Regions from separate parts of the Streptomyces sp. NBC_00353 genome, predicted to be linked through region 4. Evidence: riboswitches for the same ligand, from Rfam matches in the RefSeq annotation. Region 4 holds a riboswitch; each other region holds the start of a gene.

What was found. A riboswitch is a leader RNA that binds a small molecule or an ion and turns the genes downstream of it on or off. The one in region 4 is predicted to bind cyclic di-AMP.
Region 1: linked by a shared signal. The riboswitch ahead of OHA88_RS15190 (M23 family metallopeptidase) and the one ahead of OHA88_RS27615 (transglycosylase family protein) in region 4 are both predicted to bind cyclic di-AMP.
Region 2: linked by a shared signal. The riboswitch ahead of OHA88_RS20485 (C40 family peptidase) and the one ahead of OHA88_RS27615 (transglycosylase family protein) in region 4 are both predicted to bind cyclic di-AMP.
Region 3: linked by a shared signal. The riboswitch ahead of OHA88_RS25245 (M23 family metallopeptidase) and the one ahead of OHA88_RS27615 (transglycosylase family protein) in region 4 are both predicted to bind cyclic di-AMP.

What each region holds. Positions count from the first base shown of each region.
Region 1 covers NZ_CP107985.1:3,329,807-3,337,355, reverse strand. Annotated here, with positions in the region: gene OHA88_RS15205 (DNA gyrase/topoisomerase IV subunit A) at 1-1,704, opposite strand, end outside; gene OHA88_RS15200 (M16 family metallopeptidase) at 2,093-3,472, shown strand; gene OHA88_RS15195 (M16 family metallopeptidase) at 3,499-4,881, shown strand; cyclic di-AMP (ydaO/yuaA leader) riboswitch at 5,089-5,258, shown strand; gene OHA88_RS15190 (M23 family metallopeptidase) at 5,272-6,090, shown strand; gene OHA88_RS15185 (GntR family transcriptional regulator) at 6,303-7,031, shown strand; gene OHA88_RS15180 (HPr family phosphocarrier protein) at 7,237-7,518, opposite strand.
Region 2 covers NZ_CP107985.1:4,558,645-4,566,193, reverse strand. Annotated here, with positions in the region: gene OHA88_RS20500 (GNAT family N-acetyltransferase) at 1-506, opposite strand, end outside; gene OHA88_RS20495 (C40 family peptidase) at 562-1,617, opposite strand; gene OHA88_RS20490 (hypothetical protein) at 1,973-2,326, shown strand; gene OHA88_RS20485 (C40 family peptidase) at 2,422-3,588, opposite strand; cyclic di-AMP (ydaO/yuaA leader) riboswitch at 3,587-3,753, opposite strand; gene pcrA (DNA helicase PcrA) at 4,012-6,465, shown strand; gene OHA88_RS20475 (M23 family metallopeptidase) at 6,550-7,549, opposite strand, start outside.
Region 3 covers NZ_CP107985.1:5,566,637-5,574,185, reverse strand. Annotated here, with positions in the region: gene OHA88_RS25255 (PrsW family intramembrane metalloprotease) at 1-1,107, shown strand, start outside; gene OHA88_RS25250 (aldo/keto reductase) at 1,112-2,056, opposite strand; gene OHA88_RS25245 (M23 family metallopeptidase) at 2,224-3,342, opposite strand; cyclic di-AMP (ydaO/yuaA leader) riboswitch at 3,354-3,506, opposite strand; gene OHA88_RS25240 (PP2C family protein-serine/threonine phosphatase) at 3,755-4,939, opposite strand; tRNA gene OHA88_RS25235 (tRNA-Met) at 5,178-5,251, opposite strand; gene OHA88_RS25230 (SPFH domain-containing protein) at 5,369-6,565, opposite strand; gene OHA88_RS25225 (hypothetical protein) at 6,654-6,875, opposite strand; gene OHA88_RS25220 (SHOCT domain-containing protein) at 7,037-7,453, shown strand; gene OHA88_RS25215 (sulfite oxidase) at 7,490-7,549, opposite strand, start outside.
Region 4 covers NZ_CP107985.1:6,096,053-6,103,601, forward strand. Annotated here, with positions in the region: gene OHA88_RS27605 (cytochrome P450 family protein) at 1-638, shown strand, start outside; gene OHA88_RS27610 (transglycosylase family protein) at 744-1,679, shown strand; cyclic di-AMP (ydaO/yuaA leader) riboswitch at 1,980-2,150, shown strand; gene OHA88_RS27615 (transglycosylase family protein) at 2,154-2,852, shown strand; gene eno (phosphopyruvate hydratase) at 3,135-4,415, shown strand; gene OHA88_RS27625 (FtsB family cell division protein) at 4,518-4,988, shown strand; gene OHA88_RS27630 (DUF501 domain-containing protein) at 5,058-5,672, shown strand; gene OHA88_RS27635 (Ppx/GppA phosphatase family protein) at 5,669-6,610, shown strand; gene OHA88_RS27640 (NAD(P)/FAD-dependent oxidoreductase) at 7,071-7,549, shown strand, end outside.

The sequences.
Region 1 (7,549 bases), 2.8 Mb from region 4:
GGACGTCACCACACCCACGTCGCCGCGCGCCGTCGCCGGCACGGCCGACACGATCACATCGTGCTTGGCCCGCTTGGCGTCCTCGTCGAACGCGATCGGGTCGCCGGTGGCCGTACGGGCCAGCAGACCGGTCGAGGAGAGCAGCACCCGGCACGGGTCGTCCGCGACCTCCAGCGGCACCGCAGCGACCTGGGCACCGGCCGACTCCAGCAGCACCGTACGCCGGTCGGTGCCGAACTTCTTGGCGACCGCGGCCAGTTCGGTGGAGACCAGCTTGCGCAGCTCGGCGTCCGATTCGAGGATCGCGGTCAGCTCGTCGATCTCGGTGTTGAGCCGGTCCCGCTCGCTCTCCAGCTCGATCCGGTCGAACCGGGTCAGCCGGCGCAGCGGGGTGTCCAGGATGTACTGCGTCTGGATCTCGCTCAGCGAGAAGTGCTCGATGAGCCGCTCCTTCGCCTGCGCCGAATTGTCACTGGACCGGATGAGCCGGATGACCTCGTCGATGTCGATCAGCGCGACGAGCAGGCCCTCGACCAGATGGAGCCGGTCGCGACGCTTGGTCCGGCGGAACTCGCTGCGGCGGCGCACCACGTCGAAGCGGTGGTCGAGATAGACCTCGAGGAGCTCCTTGAGGCCCAGCGTGAGCGGCTGCCCGTCGACCAGCGCCACATTGTTGATGCCGAAGGACTCCTCCATCGGCGTCAGCTTGTAGAGCTGCTCCAGTACGGCCTCGGGCACGAAGCCGTTCTTGACCTCGATGACCAGGCGCAGGCCGTGCTCGCGGTCGGTGAGGTCCTTGACGTCGGCGATGCCCTGGAGCTTCTTCGCCGAGACCAGGTCCTTGATCTTGGCGATCACCTTCTCCGGACCGACGGTGAACGGCAGTTCGGTGACGACCAGACCCTTGCGGCGCGCCGTGGCGTTCTCCACGGAGACGGTCGCACGGATCTTGAACGTGCCGCGGCCGGCCGCGTACGCGTCCTTGATGCCGCCGAGGCCCACGATCCGGCCCCCGGTCGGCAGGTCCGGACCGGGAACGAACCGCATCAGGGTCTCCAGGTCCGCACCCGGATGCTTGATGAGATGGCGGGCGGCGGCGATGACCTCGCCCAGGTTGTGCGGCGGCATATTGGTCGCCATGCCGACCGCGATCCCGGACGAGCCGTTGACCAGGAGGTTCGGATACGCGGCCGGGAGGACGAGCGGCTCCTGCTCCTGACCGTCGTAGTTCGACTGGAATCCGACGGTGTCCTCGTCGATCGACTCCGTCATCAGCGACGTGGCGTCGGCCATCCGGCACTCGGTGTACCGCATGGCGGCCGGCGGGTCGTCGTTTCCGAGCGAGCCGAAGTTGCCGTGTCCGTCGACGAGAGGGAGCCGCATCGAGAACGGCTGGGCCATCCGCACCAGCGCGTCGTAGATCGACGCGTCGCCGTGCGGGTGCAACTTGCCCATGACCTCGCCGACGACGCGGGCACACTTCACATAGCCGCGGTCGGGGCGCAGCCCCATCTCGTTCATCTGGTACACGATGCGGCGGTGCACCGGCTTCATGCCGTCGCGGGCGTCCGGCAGGGCCCGTGAGTAGATCACCGAGTAGGCGTACTCGAGGAAGGAGCCCTGCATTTCGTCGACGACGTCGATGTCGAGGATCTTCTCCTCGAAGTCGTCCGGCGGCGGGGTCTTCGTACTGCGGCGGGCCATCGCTGCTGCGACTCCTTCACAGATCTGTTCGGGCAACCTCTGGTTCTGACGCGGACCATTGTGGACCGCCGCACTGACAACCCCGACCTCGACCCGTCTCTAAGGGCTGTCCCGTAATCCCTGGTGGATCAGTGCGCGGCGTCGGATGCGGTGCATCGGAAGGCGGAAGGGCATCCTCATACCGGTCGTATTCGGGCGTTCCGGCAACGCGGCGAGGTGCCGTAGCTGTCGTCGTCCGGCCGCCAGGGATTACGGGACAGCCCTCAGGGGCCGTCCGGCGCTCTTTCACGCGAACTTCCACGGCACGGGAACTTCGCCAGGTGTCCGTCCGCTTGCTTACAGTGGCAGGTCTCGCAGGAAATCCAGTATCGCGATCGAAGGGACGTACATGCCCATGGGTCACACGGCCACAGCCCAGGCCGGCTCCGGCGGCTTGACAGCGACCGAGCACCGTCTGGCCAACGGCCTGCGCGTGGTGCTCTCCGAGGACCATCTGACCCCGGTCGCCGCGGTGTGCCTCTGGTACGACGTCGGTTCGCGCCACGAGGTCAAGGGGCGCACGGGTCTGGCGCATCTCTTCGAGCACCTGATGTTCCAGGGCTCCGGACAGGTCAAGGGGAACGGACACTTCGAACTGGTGCAGGGGGCCGGCGGCTCCCTCAACGGGACCACCAGCTTCGAACGGACCAACTACTTCGAGACGATGCCCACGCACCAGCTGGAGCTGGCCCTGTGGCTCGAGGCCGACCGGATGGGCTCACTGCTCGCCGCGCTCGACGACGAGTCCATGGAGAACCAGCGGGACGTCGTCAAGAACGAGCGCCGTCAGCGCTACGACAACGTGCCGTACGGCACGGCGTTCGAGAAGCTGACCGCTCTCGTCTACCCGGAGGGCCACCCGTACCACCACACCCCGATCGGCTCGATGGCCGACCTGGACGCAGCGACGCTCGACGACGCACGCACCTTCTTCCGTACGTACTACGCGCCCAACAACGCGGTGCTGTCCGTGGTCGGTGACATCGACTCCGAGCAGACGCTCGCCTGGATCGAGAAGTACTTCGGCTCCATCCCGTCCCACGACGGCAAGCAGCCGCCGCGCGACGGCGCGCTCCCCGAGACCATCGGCGAGCAGCTGCGTGAAGAGGTCCGTGAGGAGGTCCCGGCGCGGGCGCTGATGGCCGCCTACCGGCTGCCGCACGACGGCACCCGGGAGTGCGACGCCGCCGACCTCGCGCTGACCGTGCTGGGCGGTGGCGAGTCCTCCCGGCTGCACAACCGCCTGGTCCGCCGCGACCGGACGGCCGTGGCGGCCGGATTCGGACTGCTGCGGCTCGCCGGTGCGCCCTCGCTCGGCTGGCTGGACGTGAAGACGTCCGGCGGGGTCGAGGTGGCGCAGATCGAGACCGCGGTCGACGAGGAGCTGGCCCGGTTCGCGGCCGAGGGTCCGACGCCCGAGGAAATGGAGCGCGCCCAGGCCCAGTTGGAGCGCGAGTGGCTGGACCGGCTCGGTACGGTGGCGGGCCGCGCCGACGAACTGTGCCGGTTCGCCGTGCTGTTCGGTGACCCGCAGCTCGCCCTGACCGCCGTCCAGCGGGTGCTCGACGTCACCGCGGAAGAGGTCCAGGCGGCCGCCAGGGCCCAGCTTCACCCCGACAACCGGGCGGTGCTCGTCTACGAGCCGGTCGAGCCGGCCGAGTCCACCGATGGGGCGGCCGCCGACGAGACGGACGCCGACACCGACGCGCACGAAGGGGCGGACAAGTGACCGACGCTGCCGCGACTGGAGTATCGATGGAGTACCACCCGCAGCCGACCGCGGGCACGGCCAGGCCCTGGGCCTTCCCCGCCCCCGAGCGCGGCGCCCTGCCCAACGGGCTCACGGTGCTGCGCTGCCACCGCCCCGGCCAGCAGGTCGTCGCGGTCGAGATCTACCTCGACGCCCCGCTGGACGCCGAGCCCGAGGGCCTCGACGGCGTGGCCACGATCATGGCGCGGGCGCTGTCCGAGGGCACCGACAAGCACTCCGCGGAGGAGTTCGCAGCCGAGCTGGAGCGCTGCGGGGCCACCCTCGACGCGCACGCCGACCACCCCGGCGTCCGGGTCTCCCTCGAGGTCCCGGCCTCCCGGCTGGCCAAGGCGCTCGGTCTGGTCGCCGAGGCGCTGCGGGCACCCGCGTTCTCCGACAGCGAGATCGAGCGGCTGGTACGCAACCGGCTCGACGAGATCCCGCACGAGCAGGCCAACCCGGCCCGCCGCGCCGCCAAGCAGCTCTCCAAGGAGCTCTTCCCGGCCACCGCGCGGATGTCGCGCCCGCGCCAGGGCACCGAGGAGACGGTGGAGCGGATCGACTCCGCGGCCGTCCGCAGCTTCTACGAGGCCCATGTCCGCCCCTCCACCGCGACCGCCGTGGTCGTCGGTGATCTCACGGGCATCGACCTGGAGGCGTTGCTCGCCGACACCGTCGGCGACTGGTCCGGGAACAGCGCCGAGTCCCGGCCGGTCCCGCCGATCACCGCCGACGACACCGGCCGAGTGGTCATCGTCGACCGTCCAGGAGCCGTGCAGACCCAGTTGCTGATCGGCCGCATCGGAGCCGACCGGCACGACAGCGTGTGGCCGGCCCAGGTCCTCGGCACGTACTGCCTGGGCGGCACGCTCACCTCCCGGCTGGACCGGGTGCTGCGCGAGGAGAAGGGCTACACCTACGGCGTACGGGCCTTCGCGCAGGTCCTGCGGTCGTCGGCGCCGGACTCCGCCTCCGGGGCGACGGGCGCCGCGATGCTGGCCATCAGCGGCTCGGTGGACACGGAATCCACCGGACCGGCGCTCGGCGACCTGTGGACGGTCCTGCGGACGCTGGCGGCCGAGGGCCTGACCGACGCCGAGCGCGAGACGGCCGTGCAGAACCTCGTGGGTGTCGCCCCGCTGAAGTTCGAGACGGCGGCCTCGGTCGCGGGCACGCTCGCCGACCAGGTCGAGCAGCACCTCCCGGACGACTACCAGGCGCAGCTGTACGCCCGCCTCGCCGAGACCGGCACGGTCGAGGCGACCGCGGCGGTGGTCAGCGCCTTCCCGGTGGACCGTCTGGTCACGATCCTCGTCGGCGACGCCGCGCAGATCGAGGAGCCGGTCCGGGCGCTGGGCATCGGAGAGGTGTCGGTCGTTACCGGCTGACGTATCAAATAACCGCATATCGGGACAGAGGGAGACCCCTGCGAGTGGCTTCTCGCCGGGGTCTTCCCTTTTGTCTGATTTGTCGGATAGATGCCCGTGTGCCCTGTGGGATGCGCTACAAAACGCCCTGTCCGTTTGGTGAATGAAAGTCCCCCCGCTTAGCGTCGGCAGCGCTGTCCGTCACCCGTATGCCGCATCCGCGGCGCCGGGCAGCTATCGCCGAGTCCCCGTCAGGCGCGAGCCTGGGGAGCCGGGGACCCACGCAGTCCCTGGGGTGAATCGGATGCCTGCGCGCCTCTTGTGGGGCTCGCGGATCCGTAGGAGACCTTCCTGCTCCGAACCCGTCAGCTAACCCGGTAGGCGAGAAGGAAGGAAAGGACCAGCCACCTCATGGCGTTCACCCGCCCCACCGGGAAGCACCGTGCCCCGAACCGTCTGACGCGCAAGAGCGCGCAGATAGCCGGCATCGCAGCTCTGGCCACCACCGGCGTCATCGGTGGGCTGGCCTCTCCGGCGCTCGCCGCCGGTACCGAAGCCCCCTCCGTCAGCGAGACCGGCCTGAACCAGGTCATCGCCATCGAGGGCACCCTCGCCGAGCAGGTGGCCACCCAGGCCGACGTGCAGAAGCGCCAGGCCGAGATCGCCGCCAAGGCGAAGGCGGCCGCCCAGGCCAAGGCCGCTGCCAAGGCGAAGGCCGAAGCGAACGCCAAGGCGGCAGCCGAGGCCAAGGCCGAAGCCCGCGCCAAGGCGGCCCGCGAGGCGAAGGCGCGCGCCGCCCGTTCCGCCGAGCGCACCCGCCTCGGAGCCTTCCAGCTCCCGATCGCCGGTTCGTACGTCACCACCGGCTACAAGTCCAGCGGCTCCCTCTGGTCCTCCGGCCGCCACTCGGGCATCGACTTCCACGCCCCCTCCGGCAGCTCCGTCGTCGCCGTCGGCGCCGGCACGGTCGTCGAGGCCGGCTGGGGCGGCGCGTACGGCAACAACATCGTGCTCCGGATGACGGACGGCACGTACACCCAGTACGGTCACCTCTCGTCGATCGGCGTGTCGGTCGGCCAGAGCGTCGGCGCGGGCCAGCGCATCGGTTTCTCCGGCTCGACCGGCAACTCCACCGGACCGCACCTCCACTTCGAGGCCCGGACCACGCCTTCGTACGGCTCCGACATGGACCCCGTCGCGTATCTGCGCGCCCACGGCGTCAACGTCTGACCGACGCAGCACCCCAGAAGGCCCCGGCTTCCCGCCGGGGCCTTCGGCGTACCCGGACCGGCCCCCGCCGGAGGCGCTTGCCGAACCGTCTTCGGACCAAAAGATATTCATGGATTTCGACTCGGCGTCGGAAATGCAGCCGCATTGCAATAGAGTCACAGAACAGGCGTCGATCGGCCGCGTTTCGCGGGGATTAAGGCGGAGGTTCGGACATGCGCATTCCGGCGCATTCGGTATGCACGGCAATCCGTGACGACATCGTCTCCGGTGTCTTCGAACGCGGCAGCAGACTCACCGAGGAACTGCTCGCACGTCGTTACGGGGTGTCCCGTGTCCCGGTACGGGAAGCGCTGCGCACCCTGGAGTCCGAGGGTTTCGTGGTCACCCGCCGGCACGCCGGAGCCTGTGTCGCCGAGCCCACCGAGCAGGAGGCCGCCGACCTGCTGGAGGTCCGGATGCTGCTGGAGCCGCTGGGTGCGGCCCGCGCCGCGCAGCGCCGCACCGAGGCACACCTCAAAGTCCTCCGCGGCCTGGTCAGGCTGGGGCAGGAGCGGGCCAGGCGGGGCGAGGGCGAGGATCTGCGCTCGCTGGGCGGCTGGTTCCACGAGACGCTCGCCCAGGCCTCCGGCAGCCCCGGCCTCATCGCGCTGCTCACCCAGCTCCGGCACAAGATCGCCTGGATGTACGCGGTCGAGCAGCCGGCCCGCCCCACCGATTCCTGGGCCGAGCACGGGGCCATCGTGGACGCAGTCGCGCGCGGTGACGCGGAACGGGCCAGAGCGCTGGCCGCGCAGCACGCCGAGCGCGCCACCGCCGCGCACCGGCTGCGGCGTGCGGACCGCAGCCCGGACCGCACCCCGGGCCGTGAGTCCGCCCCGCCGCGGCCCGGCCGGGTGAGAACTTCGCAACATGCCGTAAACACCGCGAGCGGCCGTCATTAACACATGCGCCGTATACAAAGAGATGTAATTCGGCTGGGCTTTGTTTCGGCTGCCCGAATTAACTCCGGAAACCGCGGAAGCTGACTGAAGTGCGCCCGGGGATCGGTATGGTTCGCGAAAACGAAAGAGCCGCGGCCCCGGTCAAAGGTGCCGCGGCTCTGCCGCAGAAATACGTCCGGCTGGAACGGTCCGGGGAAGTCCGGAATCAGACGGTCTCCGGGAGCTCGTCGAGCCCCTCCTCGACCAGCCTCGCCAGTCGGTCGAGCGCCGCCTCGGAGTCGTCCGCCGCGGACGAGAGCACGATCTCCTCGCCGCCCTGCGCGCCGAGGCCGAGCACCGCGAGCATGGAAGCGGCGTTCACCGGGCTGCCGTCGGCCTTGGAGATCGTCACGGGGACGCCCGACGCCGTGGCGGCACGGACGAAGATGGAAGCGGGGCGGGCGTGCAGGCCCTCGGTCCAACCGACATTGACGCGGCGCTCAGCCATGGTTCTGCCCTTCACGAATCAATGGTTGTCT
Region 2 (7,549 bases), 1.5 Mb from region 4:
CCGTCCACGGTGGCGAGGGCCGCCACGCCGCCGCCCGTCACCGCGTTGCGCAGCCAGGCCGCCTCGCCGCCCTCGGGTTCGCCCGTCCCGCCGTAGCCGTGGTGCTGTACGCGGGCGGCGGCGTCGAACTCCGCGTCGGTGGCCGGTTCGACGATCACGAGGGCGTCCACCGGCTTCGGCGGCAGGAGGTCGCCGGGGGCGCAGGCCAGGATCGGGGCCCGGTTCTCGACGGTGAAACCGGCGGCGATCAGCGCGGGTTCGACGGCGGGTGCCCCACTGGGCAGATACTCCAGACGCGGCATCCGGTCCCGCTCGCGGAACGCGGCGATCAGCGCCTGCACATCGGCCGCCGTCGGCTCGGCCCCCTGGTCCGGGATCGCGTAATTGGCGTACTTCAGCTGCCAGCCGGGGTTGTGGCGGACGGTGAACGGGCCGACCCGCAGATGGTCGGGGGAGCGCAGGGCGAGCGTACGGCTGTGGCTCTGGACGTCCGCGTCCATGGGCATGTGCGAGTCTCCTTCGACCGGCCCGGTGGGACTCCGGGCTGCGGCAGCCGGGAGCCTATGCCACCCGGGTCGCCCCGGCGAAGGGCATTTCGTCGATCGGCGCGATGCGGACCGGTGCACCGGGGTGCGGCGCGTGGATCATCCGGCCGTCGCCGATGTACAGGCCGACATGGCTGACGCCGGAGTAGAAGAACACCAGGTCGCCGGGGGCGAGTTCGGAGCGGGAGATGCGTTCTCCGGCGTTGATCTGCGTGTACGTGGTGCGCGGGAGCGAGACGCCGGCGGAGCGCCAGGCGGCCTGGGTCAGCCCGGAGCAGTCGAACGAGGTCGGACCGGTCGCGCCCCAGACGTACGGCCTGCCCAGCGCCCCGTAGGCGAACGCGACGGCCTCCGCGGCACGGGCATTGGGGGCGGCCTGTGCGGCTCCGGCGCGCTGCGTGCTGCGATCGGCGTGGCCGGCGGCGGAGCGTGCGGTGCCCCACTGCTCGTACGCGGCGCGCTGCGCGGGCGACAGGGTGTCCAGGAGCCGCTGGGCGTCGGCCAGTTTGGCCCTGACCGTCGTGCGGTGCTTCTTCAGTTCGGCCTGGCGGGTGCCCAGTGCCGCCAGTTCCTCCTTCGCCTCGGCGCGCAGCTGGGCGATCTCGGTGACCTGCCGCTGCACCTTGGAGACCTCGGTGGCCTGGCGGTCGGCGATCCGGTCCACGTACGAGGCCCGTTGCAGGTACTCGTCGGGGTCGGAGGAGAGCGCCAGCTGCACGGCGGGGTCGATGCCTCCGGTGCGGTACTGGGCGGCGGCGAGCGAACCGAGTGCGTTGCGGGAGGCGTTGAGGCGTTCGGTCCTGCGGGCGGCTTCGTCGCGCAACGCGCCCAGGGACTTGGCGGTGGCGGCCGCCTTCTCCTTCGCGCCGTTGTACTGCTCGGTGGCGACCTCCGCCTCGTGGTACAGCCGGTCCACCTTGGCCTTGACCTGGGCGGGAGTGAGCTGCGGATCGGCGTGTGCGGCCCCAGGCAGGGCGGCAGCTGTTGCGGCCCCGGCGAACGCGAGGGTGGCTGCGGTGCGGGCAGCAGAGCCGGTATACGGGCGCTGCTTGGGTTTTCGATGCACTGCCACGAGGGCGGGGCTCCTTGCTGTCGACTGCCCGTCGGGGCCTACCGGCGGGCCCGCGGAGGTCCGACGGCGAGCCAGCAGGGGGAGCGGCTCGCCGCCGGACTCTTCGGCGGGGCGACCGGGCCGCCGCCCGCGTGCGGAGCGTCGGTGAAGCCGGTCACCTGGATAGGGACGCTAAACCCGGGGCACGAGGAAGAGTCGTAATGACGGCTATTGCCCGAATTTGGCGAGGCGATGCCATCAAGTGATCGGAGAAAACGCGCCAGAGTCAGGCAATTGGTGCAAATGCGAGTGAAACACCAAGGAGCCCCCACCTCGCCGGAGAGCGGCGTTACGGCCCCGGCTAGGCTGCGGCCCCATGGACGTACTCATCAATGTCTTCGTCGCGCTGCACATCATCGGTATCGCCGCCCTCCTGGGCGGCTTCCTGACCCAGATGAAGGCGATGGGTGCGGGCACGGCGCGCTTCGTCCCGGCGATGCTGCACGGTGCGCTGACCATGCTGGTCACCGGTATCGCACTGGTCGGGCTCAACCAGGCGGACGACCAGCCGGTCAACAACATCAAGATCGGTGTGAAGCTGGCGGTCCTGGTCGTGATCCTCGCGCTGGTGTACGTCAAGCGGGACGAGGAGAAGGTCGAGAAGGGCGTCTTCGCGGCCGTCGGCGGGCTGACGGTCGCCAATATCTTCATCGCGACGCTCTGGACCTGAGCCGGCCGCTGCCGCCCGAGCCGGTCCCTGTCCTTCATGGCGCGAGTCCCCGCCGGATCCTTCCGGCGGGGGCTCGTCGCTGTCCGGGACCGCGGCTACGCGGGCCGCACGCTGCCGTAGATCGGCATGTAGTAGATCGACTCCTCGCGGACATTCGCGCCCGGCTTCGGGGCGTGGATCATCATGCCGTCGCCCTTGTAGATGCCGACGTGGCTGATGTCGTCGTAGAAGAAGACGAGGTCGCCCGGCTGCAGATCCGCCGTCGCGATCCGCGTGCCGATCTCCACCTGGTCCCAGGTGGTACGGGGGATGTCGACGCCCGCCGCCTTCCAGGCGGCCTGGGTCAGTCCCGAGCAGTCGTACGACGAGGGGCCCGTCGCGCCCCAGACGTACGGCTTGCCTATCTGGGCGCGGGCGAAGGCGAGGACCTTGTCGGCCTTCGTGGTGGCGCTGCTGTCCGAGCCGGTCCCCGTGCCGCTGCCCGTTCCCGTATCGCCGCCGGATCCGGCCTGCTTCGCGGCCTCCTCGGCCTTGCGGTCCGCCTCGGCCTTGGCGGCTGCCTGCTGACGGGCCAGCTCCTCGGCCTTGCGCTTGGCCTCCGCCTCCTTCTTGCGCTCCAGTGCCGCGAGCCGCGCCTTCTCCTCGGCAGTCAGCTTCGACAGCATCGCGCGCGCCTCGCCCAGCTTCTTCTGGACGTTCTCCTTGCTGGTCCGCAGCGTGGCCTGCGACTCGGTGAGCGTCTCCAGGCTCTTCGCCGCCTCGGCGCGCTTCTTCGACGCCGCGGCCTGCTGCGTACGGAAGTCCGTGACCGCCTTCTGCTGCCGGCCCGCCATCCGGCCCATCAGCTGGTTCTGGTCGAAGTACGCCTGCGGGTCGTCGGCCAGGAAGAAGGTGGCGCTCGGCGCGATGGAGCCGGTGCGGTACTGCGCCGCCGCGTAGTTGCCGAGCGTCCTGCGCGCATCGTTCAGCTTGTCGGCACGCTTTGCGACGTCGTCCAGCAGCGCGTCGACCTTGCCCCGCTGTGCGGCGGAGGCCTCCTTCGCCTGGTTGTACTGCTGGGTCGCGGTGCCCGCCTGCCGGTAGAGGTCGTCGACCTTCTTCTGCACGTCCTCGATGCTGGGCCTCGGCGAGGCCGGGGCAGCCGTGGCGCTCTGCGTGGAGAGCAGGGTCACACCTGCCAGTGCGGCCGTCGTGAGCCCGACGGCAGGAGTGGTGGAGCGCACACGGGTGCGCGGTTTGCGATGCGACGCCAAGGCCGGCATCTCCTTCCGTGGACCGCCTACCGGGTTAGCTGTCGGGTTCGGGCGGAACGGAAGGCTGCCCTACGGTCCGAATGGGAAGATATGGACCGATTCACCCCGGTGATGCGTGTGGGTCCCCGGTTCCGAACTCTCGTGAGGGCAGCCCGGATTCGGCGTGGGAGCCCGCTCGGCGTGGTTCGCCTCAGGGGGTACGGGCCGCCCGACCGAGCACGCTAGCCAACCCGTGGTGCTGCTGTGAAGGTTGATGTTCGATATGCCCGATACATTTTCGTGACCTCGGCGACGGGGGTGGGGGTGCGGGCCGGGCGGCCCCCTCTTCCCCTACGCGGTGTGGGCACGCGATCTCCGTATGTGCCCGTGCGCCGGGCACGGTTCGCCATGCGGCCGCACGGTGTCGGTGCGGCGGCCTAGACTCGTCAAGCGATGAGCAGCCTCTTTGACGACAGTTTCCTGGCCGGCCTCCAGCACTCGGAGGAAGAGCCCCCGCCGCCCCCCGAGGACTCCGCACCCGAAGCGGTGCCGGAGGACCTCTTCGCGGGCGTGTTCGACGCGCCCCCGCCGCCCAGGGACGCGTACTACCGGGACGGCGCCCACCGCCCAGTGATCGACGCTGCCGCCCTGCTCGACGGGTTGAACACCGAGCAGCGCGCCGCCGTCGTGCACGCAGGGTCGCCGCTGCTCATCGTCGCCGGGGCCGGCTCCGGCAAGACCCGGGTGCTCACCCACCGCATCGCCCATCTGCTGGCCGAGCGCGGGGTGCACCCCGGCCAGATCCTGGCGATCACCTTCACCAACAAGGCCGCGGGCGAGATGAAGGAGCGCGTCGAGCAGCTCGTCGGACCGCGCGCCAACGCCATGTGGGTCATGACGTTCCACAGCGCGTGCGTACGGATCCTGCGCCGCGAGTCGAAGAGGCTCGGCTTCACCTCGTCGTTCTCGATCTACGACGCCGCCGACTCCAAGCGGCTGATGGCCCTGGTCTGCCGCGATCTGGACCTCGACCCGAAGCGCTTCCCGCCGAAGTCGTTCACGGCGAAGGTCTCGAACCTGAAGAACGAGCTGATCGACGAGGAGACCTTCGCCGGGCAGGCCGCGGACGGTTTCGAGAAGACGCTCGCCCAGGCCTACGCGATGTACCAGTCCCGGCTGCGCGAGGCCAACGCACTGGACTTCGACGACATCATCATGACCACGGTCCATCTGCTCCAGGCGTTCCCCGATGTCGCCGAGCACTACCGTCGCCGCTTCAGGCACGTCCTCGTCGACGAGTACCAGGACACCAACCACGCGCAGTACACGCTCGTACGCGAACTGGTGGGCCCGGCCGGACCGGCCGACGCCCCCGCCGAGCTGTGCGTCGTGGGTGACGCGGACCAGTCGATCTACGCCTTCCGCGGCGCGACCATCCGCAACATCCTCCAGTTCGAGGAGGACTACCCGAACGCGACGACGATCCTGCTGGAGCAGAACTACCGCTCCACGCAGACGATTCTCTCCGCGGCCAACGCGGTCATCGAACGCAACGAGAGCCGCCGCCCCAAGAACCTCTGGACGAACGCGGGCGAGGGCGCCCGGATCACCGGCTATGTCGCCGACACCGAGCACGACGAGGCGCAGTTCGTCGCCGACGAGATCGACCGGCTGACCGACGCGGGCGACGCCAAGGCGGGCGATGTCGCCATCTTCTACCGGACGAACGCGCAGTCCCGGGTCTTCGAAGAGATCTTCATCCGCGTCGGACTGCCCTACAAGGTCGTCGGCGGCGTGCGCTTCTACGAGCGCAAGGAGGTCCGGGACATCCTGGCCTACCTCCGGGTCCTCGCCAACCCCGAGGACACCGTCCCGCTGCGCCGCATTCTGAACGTGCCGAAGCGTGGCATCGGCGACCGCGCCGAGGCGATGATCGACGCCCTGTCGCTGCGCGAGAAGATCACGTTCCCGCAGGCGCTGCGCCGCGTCGACGAGGCGTACGGCATGGCGGCCCGCTCGGCCAACGCCGTCAAGCGGTTCAACACGCTGATGGAGGAGCTGCGCACGATCGTCGAGTCGGGCGCGGGCCCCGCCGTGGTACTGGAGGCGGTTCTGGAGCGGACCGGCTATCTCGCGGAACTCCAGGCGTCCACCGACCCGCAGGACGAGACCCGCATCGAGAACCTGCAGGAACTCGCCGCCGTCGCGCTCGAGTTCGAGCAGGAGCGGGGGGAGTCCGACGCAGGGGAAGGCGCGAGTGCGGGCACGCTCGCCGAATTCCTGGAGAAGGTCGCGCTCGTCGCCGACTCCGACCAGATCCCCGACGAGGACACGGACGGCTCCGGCGTCATCACGCTGATGACGCTGCACACCGCCAAGGGCCTCGAATTCCCGGTGGTGTTCCTGACCGGCATGGAGGACGGCGTCTTCCCGCACATGCGCGCGCTGGGACAGGTCAAGGAGCTGGAGGAGGAGCGGCGCCTCGCCTACGTCGGGATCACCCGGGCCCGTGAGCGGCTCTATCTGACCCGGGCGGCGATGCGCAGTGCGTGGGGGCAGCCCTCGTACAACCCGCCGTCGCGGTTCCTCGAGGAGATCCCGGACCAGCATCTGCAGTGGAAGCGGACCGGACCGATGGCGGCCCCGGCCGGACCGACGTCGGGGATCACGTCCTCGCTGTCCTCGTCGCGCTCGCGCTCGGGCCCCTCGGGATTTGCGACCCGGCGCACCTCGGACAAGCCGACGATCACGCTGGTGGTCGGGGACCGGGTCACGCACGACCAGTTCGGGCTCGGCACGGTGACGGCGGTCGAGGGGGTCGGCGACCAGGCGAAGGCGACGGTCGACTTCGGGGACGAACGGCCGAAGAAGCTGCTGCTGCGGTACGCGCCGGTGGAGAAGCTCTAGGCAGGACGCCCCTGGGGGCGCTGACGGCGGTGGTGGCCGGCGTGGAAGTGCCTGCCACCACTCGCCGTGGATCCCTGCGGCTGCTCAGGTCGGGTCGAGGCCGTGGCTGCGGAGCCAGGGCAACGGGTCTATGGCCGCGCCGCCACCGGGCCGGACCTCGAAGTGCAGGTGCGGGCCCGTGGAGTTCCCGGAGTTTCCGGAGTACGCGATGACGTCACCGGCCTTGACCGGGCCCGAGCGGATCTTGGTGCTGCTGAGGTGGCAGTACCAGGTCTCGGTGCCGTCGGCCATGGTGACGATGGCCATGTTTCCGTAGGCGCTGTTCCACTGGGTGCGTACGGTGCCGTCCGTCGCGGCCATCACCGGGGTGCCGTACGAGACGGGGAAGTCGATGCCCGTGTGCACGGACATCCAGTTGACGCCCGCCTGGCCGAAGTAGGCGCTGAGGCCGTGCTGCGCGACCGGCAGGAGGAACTTGGGCCGCAGAGCCTCCTTGCGCGCGGCCTCTTCCTCGCGCTTCTTCTTCTCGGCCGCCTGCCGCTCCTTCAGGTCGATGCGCTCCTGGGTACGGCTGGCGCGGTCGGCGAAGTTCTCCGCGTCGGCGCTGAGGTTGGCGAGCTGGGTGTCCAGCTTGTTGTTGGCGGCGACCGGCTTGACGGTGCCGGGGTCGGCAGCCGCCATCGACATGGTGTCGTCCTTCTCCTCGCCGCTGCCGAGCCCGCCGACGGAGGCGGCGGCGATACCGGCGACGCTCATCACGCAGGCGGAGGGAACGGCGACGGTGAGGAGTGCGGAACGCTTCGCGGGGGTGCGACGCCGACTGCGGCTGCCGCCACGGGTGCTGGGGCGGCTCATGGGGCGGGGGATGTCGTCGGCGCTGCGGTCCGCCACGCGGTCGGTGTCGAGGTCGTCGCTGTCGCTGTCGCCGTCACTGTCGTCGACGATGTCGGTGGCGGCGGCGAGGTCCGTGTCGGGCAGGCTGAACTCGGCCGTGCGGTAGGGCTCGTACGGATCGTAGGAGCCCTGGTCCGCGTACGACTCGTACGACTCATGCGCCTCGTACGAATCCTGGGCGCTGTGCGCA
Region 3 (7,549 bases), 530 kb from region 4:
AAGGCCACGGCCGTCCTGCTGATCTTCCTCTTCCGAGGGCGCCACTTCAGCGGCATCCTCGACGGCGTCGTCATCGCGGGCTTCACCGCGACGGGCTTCGCCTTCACCGAGAACATCCTCTATCTGGGCAATGCCTTCGGCGAGGACCAGCAGATAGGCACCTCGGGCTTCGCGTCGGTGACGGCCGCGACGTTCTTCGTACGCGTCGTGATGACGCCGTTCGCGCATCCCCTCTTCACCGTGCTGACCGGCCTGGGTTTCGGATTCGCGGCGCTCTGCGCACGTCGCCACCGCCTCCGCCGGATCCTGCTGCCGCTGCTCGGGCTGATCCTCGCGATGGGCATGCACGCTCTGTGGAACGGCTCGGGGGCGTTCGTTCCGTACGGCTTCTACGTCGTGTACGGCGTGTTCATGGTCCCGGTCTTCGGGCTGGTCACCTGGCTGGTGATCTGGTCGCGCCAGCGGGAGCTGCGGACACTGGCCACCGAGCTGCCCGCCTATGCGGCAGCCGGCTGGCTCACCCCGGCGGAGCCGCTCGCGCTCTCCTCGATGCGGGCCCGCGGTATGGCCCGGGACATGGCGCGCCACCAGCACGCGAGTGCCCACGGAAGCGCGAGTGCCTACAGCACCTCGTACGGAGTGCCGTACACAAGCCCCGGCTACGGCTACCCCGCGCCCGGCCCGCCACCGGCCCACTCGCCGGCGTACGGCAGCAGCCGGGTCGTGGCGCAGGTCCGCAGTCATGCCAAGGCGCAGGCCAAGGCGCGCGGCAGAGCGGCCGCCCGTGCGGTCGCCGAGTACGAGTCGTTCGCGACGTCGCTGGCGTTCCTGCGCCGCCGGGCCCGCCGCGGGGCCGCGGACCCGGACTTCGTGGCGCGGGAGCTGGAGCTGCTGCACCATCTCTGGCAGCGCAGGGAGGTGGCCGGACCCGCGCTGACGTACGCGGCGCAGGCGACGGGCCGCCTGCGCCCCCGGTACATACCTGCGGGGCCGGCCCCGCACCCGCAGTACGGCGGCTACAGCCCGAACCCGTATCTGCCACCCCATGCCCAGCAGCCGTATGCCCGGCCGCCGTACGGCAGCGGCCCGCCTCCGCGCCCCTGGTGAGGGCTCAGGCGGATGCCTCGGTGAGCTCCGCCAGTTCCTGCTCGGTCAGTTGAAGGTCGGCCACGGCCACCAGGGCGGGCACCTGCTCGACCGTACGGGCGGAGGCGATCGGCGCGGCGACGGTCGGACGGGCGGCGAGCCAGGCCAGGGCGACGGTCGCGATCTCGGCGCTGCGCTCCTTGGCGACCTTGTCGAGTGCGGCCAGGACCTTCTGTCCGCGCTCCGACGCCAGGTGCTGGCCGGCCTTCTCGGCCCGCGCGCTCTCCACCGACGCGCCCGGGCGGTACTTGCCGGTGAGGAAGCCCGAGGCCAGGGCGAAGTACGGGACGGCGGCGAGACCGGCGCGGGCGGCCGTCTCCTGGAGCTCTCCCTCGTAGGTGTCGCGGGAGACGAGGTTGTAGTGCGGCTGCAGGGCGACGTAACGGGCGAGCCCCTCGCGCTCGGAGAAGTCCAGGGACGCCTGGAGCCGCTCCGGGCTGATGTTGGAGGCGGCGATCTCGCGCACCTTGCCCTCCTTCACCAGCTGGTCGAGGGCGGTGACGATCTCCTCGACCGGAACGGTCTCGTCGTCGAAGTGCGTGTAGTAGAGGTCGATGTGGTCGGTGCCCAGCCGGCGCAGCGACTCCTCGGCCGCGGCCTTGATGGTGGCGGCGGAGAGCCCCTTGTACGCGGGGTGGGCGCCGACCTTGGTGGCGACGACGATGTCGGAACGGTTGGCGCGTGCGGCGAGCCACTTGCCGATGACCGTCTCCGACTCGCCGCCCTCGTTGCCGGGGATCCACGCGGAGTACGCGTCGGCGGTGTCCAGGAAGTTGCCGCCCGCCGCGACGTACGCGTCGAGTACGGCGAACGACTGCGCCTCGTCGGCGGTCCAGCCGAAGACGTTGCCACCGAGCGCGAGCGGGAAGACCTGGAGGTCGGAAGAGCCGAGCTTACGAAGAGAAGTCATAAATGGATCAACGGACTCCGCCGCGCCCGCTATTCCGTACCGGGGGGTCCACACGGGTATCCGCACCGGCGTCGCAAGGACCGGGATATGAACAGACCGGCAGCCCTGACGTCGGGGGGTGAGCGTCAGGACTGCCGGGTTCGAGGGGCCGGAGAACCGGCGCGGGCTCAGACGGTGAGGCCCTTGTCGCGCAGCCAGGTCATCGGGTCGATGCCCGTGCCGTCCGGGGTGTGGACCTCCAGGTGGAGGTGGGGTCCGGTCACGTTGCCGGTGGCTCCGACACGGCCGATGGTGTCACCGGTGGTGACCTTCTGGCCGACGCTGACGTCGATCGACGACTGGTGGCAGAACCACAGCTCCGTACCGTCCTCGAGCTCCAGGACCGTGCGGTAGCCGTACGAACCGGACCAGCCCGCCGACTTGATGGTGCCGCTGTGGACGGCCTTGATCGGCGTGCCGGTCGGCGCCGCGAAGTCGAGTCCGGTGTGGTAGCCGGAGGACCACATCGAACCGGCCTGGCCGAAGGTCGAGGTGATCGTGTACGAGGAGGTGGGGATGGCGTAGGAGGCGGCGAGCTTGGCAAGCCGTGCGGCCTCGGCCTTCGCCTTCGCCTCTTCCTCCGCCTTCTTCTTCTCGGCGGCGACCTTGGCCTCGGCGACGTCCTGCTTCGCCTTGGCCTCGGCGGCAGCCTTCTCCGCGGCAGCCTTCTCCTCAGCGGCCTTGGCCTCCGCGTCGGCGGCGTTCTGCTGCTGCTCGGCCTGCTGGAGGATGCGGGCGCGCAGCGCCTCGCCGGCGTCGGTGGTGCCCTGCTCGGCCTCGGCGGTGGTGATGCCGGCGCTGGTGAGCGGGGCGGTGGCAGCCGCGGACTTCGCCTGGTCGGTGGCGGACTCGTCGGAGAACAGGGCGCCCACGCCGGGAAGGGACTTGGCGTCGGGGAGGTTGTCCGCGAGGGAATCGGGAAGGGAGATGGAGACCGGCGGCTTGCTCTGCGCGGTGGCCATGCCACCCGCGCCCACGGCCGCGATGACGCCGACTCCGAGCACCGTGGAGCTGCGGGCCAGCCCGTTGCGCTGCTTGACGACGCGGTGCCTGCCGCGTACGGGGCGAACGGACTCCTCCGTGGGGTTCCATTCCTCCCACGTCCGTTCGGTCCCACCGAAACCGTCGGTCGCGAACTCAGTGGTGAACTCGGCGCCGAAATCGGTCCGCTGCTCGGTTCCGTACTCGGTCGTGAAGTCGGAGCCGAACCGGGAGGGGGCTTCGGGGGCAGGCTTGTTGGACGCCACGGGGGCGCACTCCTTTCCTTCCTTCTCGCCTACCGGGTTAGCTGACGGGTTCGGAGCAGGAAGGTCTCCTACGGATCCCTCTGCCTCTCACGAGACACAGGTGTCCGATTCACCCCATGTAGGTGGTTCCCCGGTTCCCTTGCGGAATTCGGCGCTCGCGCACGGTGCCGCCACTGACGACGGCTGGGACAACCGCGCTGCGTTATCGAACGTTAATAGACGGACGGGTCCGATTCCAAGCCGTTCCCACTGATCGTTAACGGCCTTGGCCTGGACTTTACGGGACACAATCGGGCGGAAACGGGCGAGTTGATCGCCACTCAGCCACCACCCGTTTTCTGACGTTGTATCAAATGTTATGCGGAGCGAGGCCCTTCGATTACGCACGGTGGCATCGCCCTGCAGAACCCCTTCACCGACTCAGCTCTTCCTCACTCGCGTCCCGGCCCACGATCTTCACAGTCCTGCGCCGCTTCGGCTGCCCCCGCGCGGGACGTGCGACCGCGAGCAGCGCCATGTCGTCGGTGGACCTGCCGCCGGTGTGCAGCCGTACGTCGTCGGCCAGCGCGGACAGCAGCTCCTCGGGCCCGGGAAAGATCCGCCCGCGCAGCCGGGCCGCCGGATCGTAGAAGTCCCCTTGGGTGTCGCGCGCCTCGGAGAGCCCGTCCGTGTACGTGAGGAGCGTCATCCCGGCGGCCAGCTCCCATACGTCGGCCCGGTCCGTCCACACCCCCAGGTCCATGCCGAGCGGCAGCGCGGGCACGGTCGGCGACAACACCTCCAGTGAGCCGTCGGGGTGGAGCAGCAGCGGTTCGGGGTGGCCGCGGTTGACGATCCGTACCTCGGCCGCACCGGGCGGGATCTCGGCGAGCACGGCGGTGACGAACCCCTCGACCGGATCGATCCCGCCCTGCCTCGCCCCCTCCCGCGCCAGCGCCCGCTCCAGCCTCCGAGCCACGCCCTCCAGCGAATCCTCCTGCTCGGCGGCCTCCCGGAACGCGCCGATGACCACCGCCACCGTCCCGACCGCTTCGAGCCCCTTGCCCCGCACGTCCCCGACCACGAGCCGTACCCCGTACGAGCTCTCCGCCACGGCGAACAGGTCACCGCCGACGAATTCGTCCGCCTGGGCCGCCTCGTACCGCGCGGCGACATGGAGCCCCCCGATCCGCTCGGACGGTGTCGGCAGCACGGCCCGCATGGCGGTCTCCGCGATGACCCGCGCCGAAGCCAGCTGCTCGTTGCTGCGCCGTACGACCCGGTTGATGACGACGGCAAGGACCGCGACCGTGAACACGGTGACGAGCTCGATGAACGGCACGACGTGCAGCAGACCGTCGCCGGGCAACCGCAGCGAGAGGATCGAGAAGACCGCGGCGAGGCCCGTAAGGACGGTGCTGGCCGGCGAGAAGAACGGTGCGGCGATCAGCGGAGCGGCCACGAACATCGGCACGGCGGTGAAGGGGGGTGGGCTGAGGTAGTCGAAGACGAACCCACCGACGATCATCAGAATCGGCAGCGCACGCACGAACCACCAGGCCCAGCCGCGCACCACGGCCCGCCCCCTGACCCGCCCCCCGCGCAGCTTCGTCGCCATCCCCACCTGTGGTCTCCTGCCCGGCGCGCCCTGTGCTGTCCTGGGCGGTGCGCCCTGTGGTCTCCTGCCCCGTGCACGCACGGCTGTCCCGACCTGCACGCGCACGGCTGCGGGCATGGGCCCGCTTCCCAGGCTTGCCGGAGCGGCGTCGCGCGGCGACTCCACATCGGCCGAAGGGGGGACGGAAAACACGAATCAGGCCCGGCACGCTTAATGCATGCCGGGCCTGATTCTTCAGTAGCGGGGACAGGATTTGAACCTGCGACCTCTGGGTTATGAGCCCAGCGAGCTACCGAGCTGCTCCACCCCGCGTCGGTAAACACAACTCTACGCCATCAGGAACGGACTGCTGACCACCAATGAAATGGCTGCCCGATCCAACGGCCCCGACGCCTTTCCCGCACCTTTCCCGCACCTGCCATGGGCAGGTCAGTTCGAGTCGGTGATGTGCGGCGCCCGCTTCGCGTCGACCGCCGGTTTCCCCGCGCTCGCGCTGCGCTGGAGCGAGTGGAGGATGGCCAGCCCCTGGCCCACCACCCCGGCCGCCATCTCGTTGACCCCGTTGGTGCCGTTGAGCACGGTGAGGTTGGCCCCCTTCATCCCGCGGGCGGCCGCGTCGGCCAGCGTCGGCAGGTTCTCCACGATGCGATTGGCCGCGATCAGTTCCTGGTTGCCGTCCCGGAGCGAGGTGGCGCGGGCGGTGTTGGCGTCGGCCTGCGCCTGGGCCAGGGTCCGTTCGGCGTACGCGTTGCCGTCGGCCTGGAACTTCGCCCGGTCCCGGGCGGCCTCGGCGAGCGTGCGCTGCCGGTACGCCTCGGCGTCCGCCGGACGCCTGACCTCCGCCTCCAGCCGCTGTGCGGCCAGCGCGGCCTGCCGCTCCGCCAGAGCCGTCTGCTCCTCGATGACCTCCTGCGACGCCCTGGCCTGGGCCAGCGGTCCGGCCTGGGCGGCGCGGGCGTTGTACTGCTCGGTCTCGGCGAGGAAGCCGGCCCGCTTGATCGCGGTGTCCCGTTCGTACTCGGCCTTGAGCGCCGCGGCCTGCTGCTCGCGCTCGGCCGCTTCCTGGTCGGCCCGGGCCTGCGCGATCCGGGCCTGGCTGGCGACGGCGGCCGCGTGCGGGGCGGCGAGGTTGTTGATGTAGCCGGTGGCGTCGTCGATCTCCTGGATCTGGAGGGCGTCCACGACGATGCCGAGTTTCTCCATCTCGCCGTGGCTGCCCGCGATGACCTCCTGCGAGACCCGGTTCCGTTCCCGGATGATCTGTTCGACGGTCAGCCCGCCGATGATGGAACGCAGGTGACCGGCGAAGATCCGGCCGGCGAGCTCCTCCATCTGCTCCTGCTCGGACAGGAAGCGGCGTGCGGCGTTGGCGATGGAGACGGCGTCGTCACCGACCTTGAAGACGGCGACTGCGCGGACGTTGAGACGGATGCCCTGCTGGGTGACACAGTCCTCGGTGATCTCCGCCTCGCGCAGCGCCAGGGAGAGCATGCGCGCCTTCTGCTTCACGGGTACGACGAAACTGCCGTGCCCGGTGACGATCCGGAACTGGGTGTCCTGTGTCTGCCGCTTCGATCCGGAGATGAGCATCGCCTCGTTGGGGGCGGGAACGTGCCAGAACAACATGAGCGAACTCCTGCCGTACGTCTTTTCATCTCGGCGTCGGTTCTCGGCGTCGGTCAGTGGCGTCGGGTCTCGGCTCCGTTTCCTGCGTTCAGGCCGGTAGCCGTTCGACCATCACGCTGCGCGCCGAGACCGAGTCGACGACAACCACGCGTTCGTCCCTGTCGATCGACGTCGTCGACCATGCGGTGTAGGCCTCCGACCCACCCCGTACGGCCACCAGCACTTCGCCCGGGCCGCCCTGCGGGATCGGCACGGTCACGCGTCCGATCGCCCCGACCGGACTCAGGGCGGACTCATCTGCGGCTCTCATACGCCCTCGCCCACGCCTCCCTCATGATTCCAAGGTACTCCGCACCACCCCCGGGGGAACGGCCACGAACGACGACGAGCAGGCGTCTATATGTGGTGATATGACTGATTCAGAATTCAGACATTCGACGCTGCGCCACAGCGACGACCAGGGAGCCGAACATGGACGACTACCCCCTGCTCAATCTGTTCTGGACCATGCTCTGGTTCTTCCTCTGGATCATGTGGCTGTTCCTCCTCTTCAAGGTCATCGCGGACATCTTCCGCAGCGACGACCTGGGCGGCTGGGCCAAAGCGGGCTGGCTGATCCTGGCCCTGGTGCTGCCGTATCTCGGCGTCCTCATCTATGTGATCGCGCGCGGCAAATCCATGGGGAAGCGCGACCTCAAGGAGGCCCAGGAGAGAGAAGCCGCCTTCAAGGCGTACGTACGCGAGGCCGCAGGCCCCGGTGACACGGGTGGCGGTGCACCGAAGAGCCGCGGCAGCGTCGAGGAGCTGGCGAAACTCGCGGACCTCAAGGACCGGGGCGCCATCACGGAAGAGGAGTTCCGGCAGGCGAAGACGAAGCTCCTCATCTGAGCCGCATCGCCCCTCCGGCCCCCGGGGGCGTACTCCTCATCCCAGCCGTCCCGGCCCGCAATGGACCGGGATCCGCTGGATGCGGTTGTTGCCGAA
Region 4 (7,549 bases):
TGATCTCGGGGCTGATCCGGGCCAGCGACCACGGCGAGCACCTCACCGAGAACGAGGCCGCCGCCATGGCCTTCATCCTCCTCTTCGCCGGCTTCGAGACGACGGTCAACCTGATCGGCAACGGGGTGTACGCCCTGCTGCGCAATCCCGAGCAGCGGGAGCGGCTGCAGCGCTCGCTCGACGCGGGGGAGACCGGGCTGCTGGAGACCGGCATCGAGGAACTGCTGCGGTACGACGGTCCGGTGGAGCTGGCGACCTGGCGGTTCGCCACCGAACCGCTGGTGCTCGGCGGCCGGCGGATCGCGGCGGGCGATCCCGTACTGGTGGTGCTCGCCGCCGCGGACCGGGATCCGGAACGGTTCGCCGACCCCGACATTCTCGACCTCTCCCGGCGTGACAATCAGCACCTCGGCTACGGGCACGGCATCCACTACTGCCTGGGGGCGCCGCTCGCCCGACTGGAGGGACAGGCCGCGCTGGCCACGCTGCTGAGGCGCCTCCCGGACCTGCGTCTTGCGGTGGAACCTACCGATTTGCGGTGGCGCGGAGGGCTCATCATGCGCGGACTGCGCACTCTTCCCGTGGAGTTCGATCCCGGACATCGCCCGGATGAAGGTGACGCTCTGTCAACTCCGTGACTTTCACGTGATCTGCGCTGCATCGACTTGTGACAAGCGTTCGACTGCCGCTACCTTCACCGTTCGACTCACCAGTCACTTGTCAGTCACACGGAAGGCAACCGCATGGGCTCCGCGAACGGCAGACACCGTCGCCCTCGTCAGGCACCCGCCATCGTCGTCGCCGCAGGCGTCACCGGCTCGGCCATCGCCATCCCGCTGCTCGGTGCGGCCGGTGTGCACGCGGCCGACGCCGCGACCTGGGACCGGGTCGCCGAGTGCGAGAGCGGCGGCATGTGGAGTGCCGACCTCGGCAACGGCTTCTACGGCGGTCTCCAGTTCTCGCAGGACACCTGGAAGTCGTACGGCGGCGAGGCGTACGCCTCGCGTGCCGACCTCGCCAGCCGCTCGCAGCAGATAGCGGTCGCCGAGAAGGTCCTCGACGACCAGGGGCCACGGGCGTGGCCCAGCTGTGCGGTGATCTCCGGGCTCACGGTGGACGGGACGCTGCCGGGTGTCGACCCGGGAGGCCTGCTGTCGGCCGACCCGACGCAGAGCGCGGACCCGTCCGACGAGGCGTCGGACGAGGCGAGCCCGTCGGGCGGGTCGAAGTCGGCGTCCGCCAAGTCGTCGGAGAAGGCGTCCGGCAAGGCGTCCGGCAAGGCGTCGGGCAAGGCGTCGAGCGAGTCGTCATCCGATGTGTCGGATACGTCCGGTTCGGCCGACTCGTCCCTCTCCTCCGGTTCTTCCGGCAGTGAGGCGGGCGGTAAGCACCGTGGCGCGCCCGCCCCGGAGGTGAGCCAGGGTGCGGGAACGGGCGGCGATCGCGACTCGGGTCGCCATGCTTCCCGCGGTAACAGTGACGGACGCGACACGCGCGGCTCGGCCGCTGACGGCACATACACCGTTCGGCCGGGCGACAACCTCTGGGCGATTGCTGATGCACAGAAGGTTCATGGCGGATGGCCGGCGCTCTACGAGGCCAACAAGAGTGCTGTCGGCGATGACCCGGATCTCATTCTCCCTGGCCAGAGCCTCGATCTCGGTGTGAAGGCGGAGTAGGACCAATCTGATCAACAGCTTAAATCACCCCAAAAATCGGGGTAGTTCAGAGGCCTATGTCCACTTATGCGTAAGTGAGACATGGGTCTCTTTGCGTCAATCGGCGTGTCTTGTCCGCCGGCTCCGTCCGCATCGCCCCCCACCTGCGAAAACGATGAACGGCTGGACGCGAGAAGGGGATGATTGTCTGTTATGTCCGTCTTTGAATATGGGGGTTGCGTGCGTTTACGGTCGGAACCGCTCGCACCGCGGGCCCCGTCGACCGTCACGCCGAATCCTGCCGTCGGTCGAAGGGAACAGACGCGTAAAGCGCCGTAGGCAGGAGCGGGGGACCCAGGTAAGCGCCGGGCCCGATGGTCGAAAGACCGTCAGGACCGGCTTGGGGTGAAGTCGCGTGCTAGGACGTGCGACCGGGCAACTCACTTGGCCCGAACCCGACAGCTCACCTCGTAGGCGTCGGTGAGGAGAAGTTCCATGCTGCTGAACAGCAAGGGCAAGCACCGCCGCCCGTCCAAGGCCGTCCGTGTGGCCACGCTCGCCGGTGTCGCCGGTGCCGCCATCGCCGCTCCCCTGATGGGTGCCACGGGCGCCTCCGCCGCCTCCGTCGCCACGTGGGACGCCGTCGCCCAGTGCGAGTCCGGTGGCAACTGGTCCATCAACACCGGCAACGGCTACTACGGCGGCCTGCAGTTCTCGCAGTCCAGCTGGGCCGCCGCCGGTGGCACGCAGTACGCCCCGCGGGCCGACCTGGCCACCAAGGCCCAGCAGATCGCCACCGCCGAGAAGCTCCTCGACATGCAGGGTCCGGGTGCCTGGGGCTGCGCCGGCGCCGGCAACCTGACCAACGACGGTGTCGACCCGGGTGTCGACACCGGCTCCGCCGCCGCGAAGCCGGCCGCGCCGAAGCCGGCCGAGCACACCGAGGCCCCCACCGCCTCCCGCTCGGACCGTGGCACCGCCCCCGCGGCCGCGAAGACCGTCACGACGCCGACCGGCCAGAAGGTCGCGAAGGGCGACGGCGAGTACAAGGTGAAGGCCGGTGACTCGCTCAGCAAGATCGCCGAGGCGCACGAGGTGAAGGGCGGCTGGCACCAGCTGTTCAAGCTGAACAAGAACATCGTCAAGGACGCCGACCTGATCTTCCCGGGTCAGCAGCTCCACCTGACGAAGTAGTACGAACCTCAGCAGAAAAGCTCTCTCCTCCCCTGAGCACCCCGACCCGGCGCGGATTCCCCCGTACGCGCCGGGTCGGGGTTTCTGCGCTCACCGTTCAACTGTTGTGGTTACCGCTCAGTAAGTTTTTGGACATTTGCCCGTCTAAGGGTGCCCTTGGGTCCTTTTTCGTCCCAGGAGGCGGGCGGTCGCCGAACACAGTGGGCCAAGGCGGTTAGGCTCTTGCCGCAAGGCCAAAGCGACCCTGCACAACCAGCGTCATATCCCAGAAGGAGATGCCTCGTGCCGTCCATCGACGTCGTCGTAGCCCGGGAAATCCTCGACTCCCGCGGAAACCCCACGGTCGAGGTCGAGGTTGGCCTCGACGACGGCAGCACCGGCCGTGCTGCCGTTCCGTCCGGCGCCTCCACCGGTGCGTTCGAGGCCATTGAGCTTCGCGACGGTGACCCCAACCGCTACCACGGCAAGGGCGTCGAGAAGGCCGTCCTCGCCGTGATCGAGCAGATCGGCCCGGAGCTCGTCGGCTACGACGCGACCGAGCAGCGGCTGATCGACCAGGCGATGTTCGACCTGGACGCCACCGAGAACAAGGGCTCGCTCGGCGCCAACGCCATCCTCGGCGTCTCGCTGGCCGTCGCGCACGCCGCCTCCGAGGCCTCGGACCTGCCGCTGTTCCGCTACCTCGGTGGCCCGAACGCGCACCTGCTGCCCGTCCCGATGATGAACATCCTCAACGGTGGGTCGCACGCCGACTCCAACGTGGACATCCAGGAGTTCATGATCGCCCCGATCGGCGCGGAGTCCTTCTCCGAGGCCCTGCGCTGGGGCGCCGAGGTCTACCACACGCTGAAGAAGGTCCTGAAGACGAAGGGCCTGTCGACCGGCCTCGGCGACGAGGGCGGCTTCGCGCCGAACCTGGAGTCGAACCGCGCCGCCCTGGACCTCATCATCGAGGCCATCAAGGAGGCCGGTTACGCCCCGGGCAAGGACATCGCGCTCGCGCTCGACGTCGCCGCCTCGGAGTTCTACAAGGACGGCAAGTACGAGTTCGAGGGCAAGTCCCGCTCGGCCGCCGAGATGACCGAGTACTACGAGGAGCTCGTCTCCGCGTACCCGCTGGTCTCCATCGAGGACCCGCTGTACGAGGACGACTGGGCCGGCTGGAACGTCATCACCCAGAAGCTCGGCGCCAAGGTGCAGATCGTCGGCGACGACCTGTTCGTCACCAACCCGGAGCGCCTGGCCCGTGGCATCGAGGAGGGCTCCGCCAACGCCCTGCTCGTCAAGGTCAACCAGATCGGCTCGCTGACCGAGACCCTGGACGCCGTCGAGCTGGCCCAGCGCAACGGCTTCAAGTGCATGATGTCCCACCGCTCCGGCGAGACCGAGGACGTCACCATCGCCGACCTCGCCGTCGCGGTGAACTGCGGTCAGATCAAGACCGGCGCCCCGGCCCGCTCGGACCGTGTCGCCAAGTACAACCAGCTGCTGCGCATCGAGGAGATCCTCGACGACGCGGCGGTGTATGCGGGCCGCTCCGCGTTCCCGCGCTTCAAGGGCTGAGCGCAGGCCCGTCACGGGCCGAAGGCACCGGCCTCCGTCCGTCCCCGCACTCGGTCCCGTACCGTGTGTGGGGACGGACGTGCGTAGTGGGGAGGCGGAGACATGGCCGCGAAGGACCGGGACCGGTTCTCCACCGCGACCCGGCTGCGGCTGCTCGGAGAGCAGACCGCCGCCCGTGTCTACCGGTCCCAGAACCGCCGCCAGGCCCGCCGCTCCCGGCTCACCGGCCGGGCCGCCTTCCTCGCCCTTGTCGTCTGCTCCCTGGTGGTGGCGCTCGCGTACCCGATGCGGCAGTACGTGTCGCAGCGCGACGAGATCGCCGACCAGGAGCGGCTGGCGCAGGAGGCGGAGGCGCGCACCGAGGAGCTGCGCGACGAGAAGGCGCGCCTCCAGGACGACGCGTACATCCGGCGGCTGGCCCGGGAGCACCTGCACTACGTCCTTCCCGGGGAGACCGGTTACACCGTGGTCGACCCGGACGCGGCCAGGGAGCGCGGCGGAGGGTCGGAGGAGACCGACCGGCCGTGGCACTCCAACCTGTGGGACGGCGTGGACTCCGCCGACCGCGACTGACCCCTTCTCCTTTTTCCTGATCCTCTGCGGAACCGCAGTCCAAGCATCCCGAGTAGAACCAAGGCAGGCATGGAAACGCCCCCTCCCCAGACCGAATCCACCACGCCCACCGAGGCGGACATCGCCGCGTTCCAGCAGCAGCTCGGCCGCCCGCCGCGCGGGCTGCGCGCGATCGCGCACCGCTGCCCGTGCGGCAACCCGGACGTGGTCGAGACGCAGCCCCGGCTGGAGGACGGTACGCCGTTCCCGACGACGTACTACCTGACGTGCCCGCGCGCGGCGTCCGCGATCGGAACGCTGGAGGCGAACGGCGTCATGAAGGAGATGACGGAGCGTCTGGCCACGGACCCGGAGCTGGCGGCGGCGTACCGCAATGCGCACGAGGACTACATCGCCCGGCGTGACGCGATCGAGGTGCTGGAGGGCTTCCCCAGTGCGGGAGGCATGCCGGACCGGGTGAAGTGCCTGCATGTGCTGGTCGGGCACTCGCTGGCGGCGGGGCCGGGCGTGAATCCGCTGGGGGACGAGGCGATTGCGATGCTGCCGGAGTGGTGGCGCAAGGGGCCGTGCGTGACGCCGTGCGTGGCTCCGAGCGAGAGCGACGGGTGGACGGTCGACGCGAACGACAGCGGCCACTTCGCCTCCCGGCCGGCCGACCGGCCCGGTGAGGGGGACGGCCGGTGACCCGCGTTGCCGCCATCGACTGCGGAACCAACTCCATCCGGCTGCTCGTCGCCGACGCCGACCCCGCCACCGGTGAGCTGACCGAGCTCGACCGGCGGATGGAGATCGTCCGGCTCGGGCAGGGCGTGGACCGCACCGGCAGGCTCGCCCCCGACGCTCTGGAGCGGACCTTCGCCGCCTGTCGCCGGTACGCGGACGTCATCAAGGCGCACGGCGCGGAGAAGCTCCGCTTCGTCGCCACCTCCGCCTCCCGCGACGCGGAGAACAGGGACGAGTTCGTCCGCGGCGTGCTGGACATCCTCGGCGTCGAGCCCGAGGTGATCAGCGGCGACCAGGAGGCGGAGTTCTCCTTCGAGGGTGCCACCAAGGAACTCGCGGGCCGGGACCATCTCGCCAAGCCGTATCTGGTGGTCGACATCGGCGGCGGCTCCACCGAGTTCGTCGTCGGCGACGACCGGGTCCTGGCCGCGCGGTCCGTGGACATCGGCTGCGTAAGGATGACGGAGCGCCACCTCGTACGCGACGGTGTCGTCACCGACCCGCCCACACCGGGTCAGATCACCGCGATCCGTGCGGACATCGACGCCGCCCTGGACCTTGCCGAGGAGAGCGTCCCGCTCACCGAGGCCGCCACGCTCGTCGGCCTCGCCGGCACCGTCACCACCGTGGCCGCGATCGCGCTGGGACTGCAGGAGTACGACTCCGAGGCGATCCACCACTCCCGGATCTCCTTCGAGCAGGTCCAGGAGATCACCGGGCGGCTCGTCACCTCGACCCACGCCGAGCGCGCCGCGATCCCCGCGATGCACCCGGGACGCGTCGATGTGATCACCTCCGGGGCGCTCGTCCTGCTGGCCGTGATGAAGCGGACCGGGGCCCGCGAGGTCGTCGTCAGCGAGCACGACATTCTGGACGGAATCGGCTGGTCGATCGCCTAGCCGAGGCCGGGCGGGAGTGCGTACGAGCGCGGCAGATATCGCGCTCATGCGCACTCCCGCCTGCACCTTTGAGCCTGCGTCGGCTCCTCGTGGACCCTTCGCGCACCCCCTGCGGAGACACGCCGCGACGAAGTTCGTGAACTTCTTCACAAGGAATTCGGCGCTCCGGGCCACACTTCTGCTCCGTACGGGCTTCCACGGCCGCCGACGGGTCCGCCCGCCGCGCATGCGGGACGGTTCCGGGTGTGGTTCGAGGCGGTGGAAGAAGAGGGTGGTTCACAGCGCTCACGGGGCTCAAGGGCCTGCTCACAAGCGGTGAACAACGTTCGCCGTGGCGCGGTGGTTCCCCCGCGCCCCCATGACCTCGGTCACGTGGGCGGCGAAGTGTAGCAGAGGGTGGGGGATACCTTGTGAAGGGGCTCACGAGCGTGCCCCCCAGGTGGGGTGGATACTCGATGGCATGAGCACCACGGAGCGTCCCAGGATCCTCGTAGTAGGCGGTGGGTACGTAGGCCTGTACGCAGCTCGGCGCATTCTGAAGAAGATGCGCTACGGCGAGGCGACCGTCACGGTCGTCGACCCCCGGTCGTACATGACCTACCAGCCCTTCCTCCCCGAAGCCGCCGCCGGCAGCATCTCGCCTCGGCACGTCGTCGTCCCGCTGCGACGCGTACTGCCGAAGGCCGAGGTTCTCACCGGCCGCGTCACGACCATCGATCAGGACCGCAAGGTCGCCACGGTCGCGCCGCTCGTCGGCGAGGCCTACGAGCTGCCCTTCGACTACCTGGTCATCGCGATGGGCGCGGTCTCCCGCACCTTCCCGATCCCCGGCCTGGCCGAACAGGGCATCGGTATGAAGGGCATCGAGGAGGCCATCGGCCTGCGCAACCACGTTCTCGAGCAGCTGGACAAGGCCGACTCGACGACCGATGAGGACGT